2 regions of the Devosia sp. CN2-171 genome follow, and region 2 is predicted to be linked to the other one. Evidence: predicted binding sites of a transcription regulator. Region 2 holds the regulator's gene; the other holds the start of a gene.
What was found. Region 2 encodes HrcA, which represses chaperone genes, less so after heat shock. Its sites were predicted from a motif close to GTTAGCACTCNCNNNNNGNGAGTGCTAAC; they were not measured.
Positions count from the first base shown of each region.

Region 1: the regulator HrcA is predicted to act here: its motif matches at 1,022-1,050, upstream of ACOYW5_RS08700 (co-chaperone GroES).

Region 1 is NZ_CP186479.1:1,746,123-1,749,750, reverse strand. It holds gene groL (chaperonin GroEL) at 1-643, opposite strand, end outside; gene ACOYW5_RS08700 (co-chaperone GroES) at 700-987, opposite strand; gene ACOYW5_RS08695 (glycosyltransferase) at 1,262-2,413, shown strand; gene ACOYW5_RS08690 (hypothetical protein) at 2,404-2,589, shown strand; gene ACOYW5_RS08685 (helix-turn-helix domain-containing protein) at 2,591-3,400, opposite strand.
Region 2 is NZ_CP186479.1:2,992,285-2,995,912, reverse strand. It holds gene ACOYW5_RS14800 (class I SAM-dependent methyltransferase) at 1-309, opposite strand, end outside; gene grpE (nucleotide exchange factor GrpE) at 384-1,004, opposite strand; gene hrcA (heat-inducible transcriptional repressor HrcA) at 1,096-2,181, opposite strand; gene rph (ribonuclease PH) at 2,293-3,006, shown strand; gene ACOYW5_RS14780 (non-canonical purine NTP pyrophosphatase) at 3,006-3,628, shown strand, end outside.

The DNA of each region.
Region 1 (3,628 bases), 1.2 Mb from region 2:
GGACGGCGGTCATCTTCTCGGCATTGGTCACGAAGTACGGCGAGAGGTAGCCGCGGTCGAACTGCATGCCCTCGACGACGTCTAGCTCGGTCTCGGCGGTCTTGGCTTCCTCGACGGTGATCACACCCTCGTTGCCGACCTTCTGCATCGCGTTGGCGATCATGTCGCCGATCGCGGTCTCGCCGTTGGCCGAAATGGTGCCGACCTGGGCAACTTCGGAGTTCGACGAAATGGTCTTCTTGGCCTTACCGAGGTTCTCGACAACTTCGGTCACGGCAAGATCGATACCGCGCTTCAGATCCATCGGGTTCATGCCGGCGGCAACCAGCTTGATGCCTTCGTTGACGATGGCCTGGCCGAGCACGGTCGCGGTCGTGGTGCCGTCACCGGCAATGTCGTTGGTCTTCGAAGCCACGGCGCGCAGCATCTGTGCGCCCATGTTCTCGAACTTGTCCTCGAGCTCGATTTCCTTGGCGACGGTGACGCCGTCCTTGGTGATGCGCGGGGCACCGAACGACTTGTCGATCACGACGTTACGGCCCTTCGGACCGAGCGTGACCTTCACCGCGTTGGCGAGGATGTTGACGCCGCGAACCATCTTGTCGCGGGCATCGGTGGAGAACTTTACGTCCTTGGCAGCCATGAGAGGCGCTCCTTAGAAAATGACGGGGATCGGTCGATCGGCGCGGGAGCGCTGGATCAGCCGATGATCCCCATGATGTCGGACTCTTTCATGATCAGCAGGTCCTTGCCGTCGAGCTTCACCTCGGTGCCGCTCCACTTGCCGAACAGCACGCGATCACCGGCCTTCACGTCCAGCGGGACGATCTTGCCGCTCTCGTCGCGGGCGCCCGGACCGACCGACTCGATCACGCCCTCGGAGGGCTTTTCCTTGGCAGTATCGGGAATGATGATGCCGCCAGCGGATTTCTCTTCGCTGTCGACGCGCCGAACGACCACGCGGTCGTGCAGGGGACGGAAAGCCATTTTTGCTCCTATCAGCCTCAGTAATTTCGCTGCTGTTAGCACTCACCCGAGAGGAGTGCTAGACAGCTGCCGGGGATATAGGAGGGGGCTCGGAGGGTGTCAAGCTGGGCGCCAGCCATAATCTGGCAATGTGGCAGGCATGCGAACCCTGCATGCAACGGCTTCGGCCACCGGGCGTTCCGGTGCCCGACAGAAACCGTAAACCTGCGCGATGTTAAGTTGCCAAGCGCGTATCTTGGCGGTACCTGACAGCCGAAATTGCCCCGGAGCAGACGTGAGCGTCGTCCAGTTCGATACCTATTCCAAGCGCACGCCCGAAGCCTGGGTTGCCCCGCAGCTTGCCATCATCGTCCCCACCTTCAATGAGCGCGACAATGTAGCGCTCCTCTATGAGAAGGTGACGGCGGCGCTCAGCGGCATCCCGTTCGAGTTCATCGTCGTCGACGACAACTCTCCCGACGGCACCGCTGAAGTCGTTCGCGGCATGGCCCAGCAGTATCGCAACGTGCGCGCCATCCGCCGTATCGGCCGACGTGGGCTCAGCTCGGCCGTGATCGAGGGCATCCTCGCCAGCTCTGCTCCGTACTTCGCCGTCATCGACGCCGATCTGCAGCACGACGAGGCGATCCTGCCGCAGATGCTCGAGAAGGCGATTGCCGGCGACGATGTCGTGGTTGGTACCCGGTACACGGCCGAAGGCAGCGTCGGCGACGGGCTGTCCAAGACCCGCGAAGCCGGCTCCAAGCTTGCCACGCGCCTGTCCAGCCTGCTCACTGGCGAAGCGCTGTCCGACCCGATGAGCGGCTTCTTCCTGATGCGCCGCGAACTGTTCGACCAGCTCGCCCCGTCGCTCAGCGAGGAAGGCTTCAAGATCCTTCTCGACATCATCGTCTCGGCCCATCGCTCGCACGCCCTCGGTGGCCGCGAGCTGAGGATCGGCGAGGTGCCCTACACCTTCCGGCCGCGCCATGCCGGCGAGAGCAAGATGAGCTCCCTCGTCGTGGTCCAGTTCCTGGGGCTGATCGTTTCGAAGCTCAGCCGCGGTCTGCTGCCGACCAGCTTCCTGATGTTCGGCCTCATTGGCGGCTTCGGCGTGATCGTCCACATGGGCACGCTCTGGCTCGCACATGAGCGGGCCGGCCTCGACTTTGTCTGGGCTCAGATCCTCGCGGTCGTGGTGGCGATGACCTTCAATTTCGTCGTCAACAACGAGTTGACCTACGCCAACAAGAAGCTGCGCGGCTGGCGCTGGCTGACCGGTCTCTTGACCTTCTACGCCGTCTGCTCCATTGGCGCATTGGCCAACGTCTCGGTCGCGAGCTGGATCTACGCCTTCGACGGGCAGTTCTACGTCGCCGGCCTGCTCGGCGTGCTGATGAGCGTGGTCTTCAACTACTCGGTTACAAAGGTGTTCACATGGCGGTAAGCGCAGAACTCGAAATCAAGCTCCGCCGTACCGGTGGCGTCGGCCCCAACACCAAGTGGGACTGGTCGCTGGTCGACGCCGAAGGCACCGTGGTGAAGAAGGGCTCCGCCCTCGGCGAAGAGGCCCGCGCCTTTGCGACGGCAAAGAAGGCCCGCGAGAAGCTGGCTAAGGGCTGACCTAAGCCGCGCCCTTCGTCCCTTCCATCTCCGCCCACGCCTGGCGCTTGCGATAGATCGTCGAGGGGCTTAGCTCCAGCGCCTGGGCGGCGAGCGCGATATTGCCGCCAAAACTGTCGATGGCGTCTTCGATGATGCGCTGCTCCTGCTGCCACATCGGCAGCACTGCGGGGCGCATGCCCGCCGGAGCGTCGGGTTGCGCAGGCGCCTCGCTGTCCTCGAACATGGCGACGATCCGGCGCGCCACGCCCTCGAGATGCTCGGCGCTGCCGGGCAGATCACGGGCAAGGAAATCGAGCACGGTCTGCAGCTGGTTCGAGGCGTCGAGCAGCCCGGCGAGCCGTTCGCGGTCGGCCGGGCCACGGAAGGCACCGGCGATAGGGCGGCTATGCCGGAGTGCCAGCTCGCCGAGCCGCGCTGCGAGGGCCGGGCCGTTGACCGGACGCGTGATGTGTTCGTGCGCCCCCGCCTGTAGCGCCGCCAGCGTCGCCGACACCGATCCGCCATCCGAGAGTGCAACCACCAGCGCCCCGGGCGCCAGCCGCACGAGGCGCGCCATTGCATGTTCTGCGTCAGAGGCGAGGTCGGCCAGCGTCGCGAGGTCGGCGAGCAGCAGATCGTAGCGCGCGAGCCGCAGCTGTTCCACCGCGCGCCGCCCGCCATTCGCCACGACGATCTCCGGCGCCACGATGAAGCTTGCGTCCAACAGCTCGATCAACGCGTCGCAACCTGCCGCGTCGTGGTCGACGAGCAGAATCCGGGCAGCGTTATCCGGGATCCGCGCAGCGGTATCCGGGCCGGGAGCAGACATTTGCATCCTTGCGAGCAGGCTTGTGCTGAATGGAGTGTTGACGATCTCGGTAAACAAACCGTTCGCTTGCCGCTTCGCCAGGCGCGCCGACCGCCGAATGCCGTGTGTTTGCCACAGCTCAGGCACGTCCGCGCCTTTCTGCTGACCCGGCGCAATGCTAAGAACCTTTTGTCGAATCCCGACATCTGGGAGGGACTCCCGAGCACCGGGAGCAATCCCGAGCATCTG
Region 2 (3,628 bases):
GTTGGCCGCGACGACGACGGTGTCGAACCGACGTCCGAGATCGAGTTCACGCATGTCGGCCTCCACCAGCTCAGCCGCGGACCCGGCCAGCACCGCCCGGGCGCGATCCAGCATGGTGGCGGAAATGTCGACGCCGGTGACCTCTGCTCCGCTCCTTGCGAGAGGCGCGGTGATCCGGCCCGAGCCGCAGGCAAGTTCGAGGACAGTACGGCCGGGTCCACCTGCCGCCTCGACATAGAAGCGCTCCATCTCGTCGTCGCGCGGGGCGACGAGGTCATAGAGGTCGGCATCGTCGTAGAGGCTGTCCATCGGGCTCCTCCCAGTCTCGCGGACAACGAAAAGGGCGCCGCAGCGCCCTTTGAAATCACATCTTTCCAGATGTGTCAGGCGCTCTTGTCGATACTGCCTTCGGCCGGCTGGCCCTTGGCCCCGCCGCCCTTGGCGACGCCGACCATGGCCGGTCGCAACACGCGGTCGCCGATGGCAAAACCGGCCTGGACCACCTGGACCACGGTGCCTTCCGGCCGCGACGGATCCGGGACCTCGAACATTGCCTGGTGCTTGTGCGGGTCGAACTTCTGGCCCTCGGCCTCGATCGGCTTGACGCCGTGCTTGGCGAGGAGCCGCTGCATCTCCCGCTCGGTCATCTCGATGCCCTCGATCAGCGACTTCATCGCCCCATCGGCATTTTCGCGTGCCTCGGCTGGCAGCACGAGCAGGGCGCGGCTGAGCGAATCGGTCGCCGTCAGCATGTCGCGGGCGAAACCGGCGATGGCATAGGAGCGGGTGTCGGACACCTCGCGCTCGGTGCGCTTCCGGAGATTTTCCATCTCGGCGACGGTGCGCAGCAGCTTGTCGCGCAACTCGGAGTTCTCCGCCTTGAGCGTCTCGGTGGGATCGACCGCTGCTGCTTCCTCGGTCGGAGTATTGGTTTCGGCGCCCTGAGTTTCGGTAGCCGCGGCAGCAGCCTTGTCGTCCTCGGGCTTGGTCGTTTCGTCGTTCATGCGTGACCTTGATGCTTGTCGCTGGTGCGTTGCCCCGCATATCGGCCAATGGGACATAAGATTCAAGCCTCGGGAAAGGTTCCCGGCGGCTTCAACCCTTCCGCGCCATCATCGCCGAGACGACATTGGCGGTATAGTCGACCACTGGCACGATGCGCGCGTAATTGAGCCGTGTCGGCCCGATGACGCCGAGCACGCCCACCACCTTTTGGTTGGCGTCCTTGTAGGGCGAAAGAATCACTGAGGAGCCGGAGAGCGAGAACAGCTTGTTCTCAGAGCCGATGAAGATCTTCACGCCCTGCGCCTGCTCGGTATCGCCGAGCAGCTCGATCAGGCCGTCGCGGCTTTCGAGCTCCTCGAACAGTTGCCGGATCCGCTGCAGCTCTTCGGACGCCATGGTGTCGTTGATGAGATTGGCGCGTCCGCGCACGATCACCGTCGGCGCGGCGGCGGCGCCGCTGTTCGAGAGCGTCGCGAGGCCGGCTTCGACAAGCTTGCGGGTCAGTTCGTCGAGTTCGTGCTGCGTCTCGATGCGTTGCGCGCGCAGGGCCTTCAGCGTTTCGCCGATGGTTTTTCCAACAGCGAAATGGGCGAGGTAGTTCGAGGCCTGGGTCAAGGCGCTCGCCGTCAGCCCCGGCGGCAGTGGCATGATGCGGTTTTCGACCGAGCCGTCCTCGCCTACCAGCACCACCATGGCGCGTTCGGCATCGAGCCGGACGAACTCGATATGCTTGAGCACGAGGTCCGACTTCGTTGCGATGACGACGCCGGCGCCGTGGCTCAACCCGCTGAGCAGCTGGCTGGCTTCGGTCAGGAGATCCTCGACCTGCCCGTAGGCGGCGGGCCCCTCGATCTGCTTGGCGATCTGGGTCTTTTCGTCCTCGTTGACCGCGCCCACTTCGAGCATGGCATCGACGAAGAAGCGCAGCCCCTGCTGCGTCGGCAGCCGGCCGGCCGAGGTGTGCGGAGCGGCGATCAGGCCGAGATCCTCGAGATCGGCCATGACGTTGCGCACCGAAGCCGGCGACAGACCGACGCTCAGCATGCGGGCGAGATCGCGCGACGCCACCGGCGTACCGGTGTCGAGATAGCGCTCGACGAGCTTTCTGAAAATGTCCTGGCTGCGGGAGTTCAGCACCGCGAGCACGTCTTCGGGGGCTTTGGTGCGATCGGCCATGTTCACCATTTAGGGCGAAAGCGGTGTGCCGCCAAGCCGGGCTGCCTTGTTCCGGACTGCCGCGAGGGTTAAGAGGCGGTTAACAAGTACTTTCCTAGGTGATTTGACCATATGCGCCCTTCCGGACGCCAGCCAGACCAGATGCGGGCCGTGACGCTCGAACGCAATGTTTCCCCCAAGGCCGAAGGCAGCTGCCTCGTCAGCTTTGGCGGCACCCGCGTCTACGTGACGGCGACGGTCGAGACGACGCTGCCGAGCTGGCGGCGCGGTTCGGGCCTCGGCTGGGTCACGGCCGAATACGGCATGCTGCCGCGCGCCACCGACTCCCGCACCCGGCGCGAAGCCGCTGCGGGCAAGCAGTCGGGCCGCACGCAGGAAATCCAGCGGCTGATCGGCCGCTCGCTCCGCGCCGTGGTCGACATGCAGGCGCTCGGCGAGAACCAGATCACGCTGGATTGCGACGTGCTTGAAGCCGATGGCGGCACCCGCACCGCCTCGATCACCGGCGCTTACGTGGCGATGGCCGATGCCATCACCTGGCTCAAGGAGCGCAAGCTGACCAAAGGCGAACCGCTGCGCGATTCGGTGGCGGCGATCAGCTGCGGCATCTATCGCGGTACCCCGGTGCTCGACCTCGACTATCTCGAGGACGTCGAGGCGCATACTGACGCCAATTTTGTCCTAACCGGCAGCGGCAAGTTCGTCGAAATCCAGGGCACGGCAGAGCAGGAGCCGTTCAGCCGTGACGAGCTGAACCAGCTGATGGGGCTGGCGGAAAAGGGCATCGCCGATCTGACTCTCATCCAGAAGGCGGCGCTCGCGTAATGGCCGACAAGCTCACATTGCGGCGTGGCGACCGGCTGGTGCTGGCGACCCACAATGCGGGCAAGCTTATGGAGTTCAAGGAGCTCCTCGCCGGCTTCGGGCTGGACATCGTCTCGGCTGCCGAACTCGGACTGCCCGAGCCGGAAGAGACCGGCACCACCTTTGTCGAGAACGCCCGTATCAAGGCCCATGCCGCGGCCAAGGCCGCCAACGGTATCGCCTTGGCCGACGACTCCGGTCTCGCCGTCGATGCGCTCGGTGGTGATCCCGGCGTCTACACGGCGAACTGGGCCGAGACGGCCAACGGCCGCGACTTCAAGATCGGCATGCGCCGCGTCGAGGATGCGCTGCAGGCGGCTGGCGCCCAGGGCCCGTCGGAGCGGCACGGCTCGTTCAACGCTACGCTCTGCCTCGCCCATCCGGACGGGCGCGATCAGCTCTATATCGGCAAGGTCGAGGGCACCATCGTCTGGCCGCCGCGCGGCGACCAGGGGCACGGGTTCGATCCGGTGTTCATGCCGCAGGGTTTTGACATCACCTTCGGCGAGATGCCGCCGGAGATGAAGCACTCCTGGGCGCCCGGCAAGGTCGGCCTCTCCCATCGCGCCAAGGCTTTTTCCAA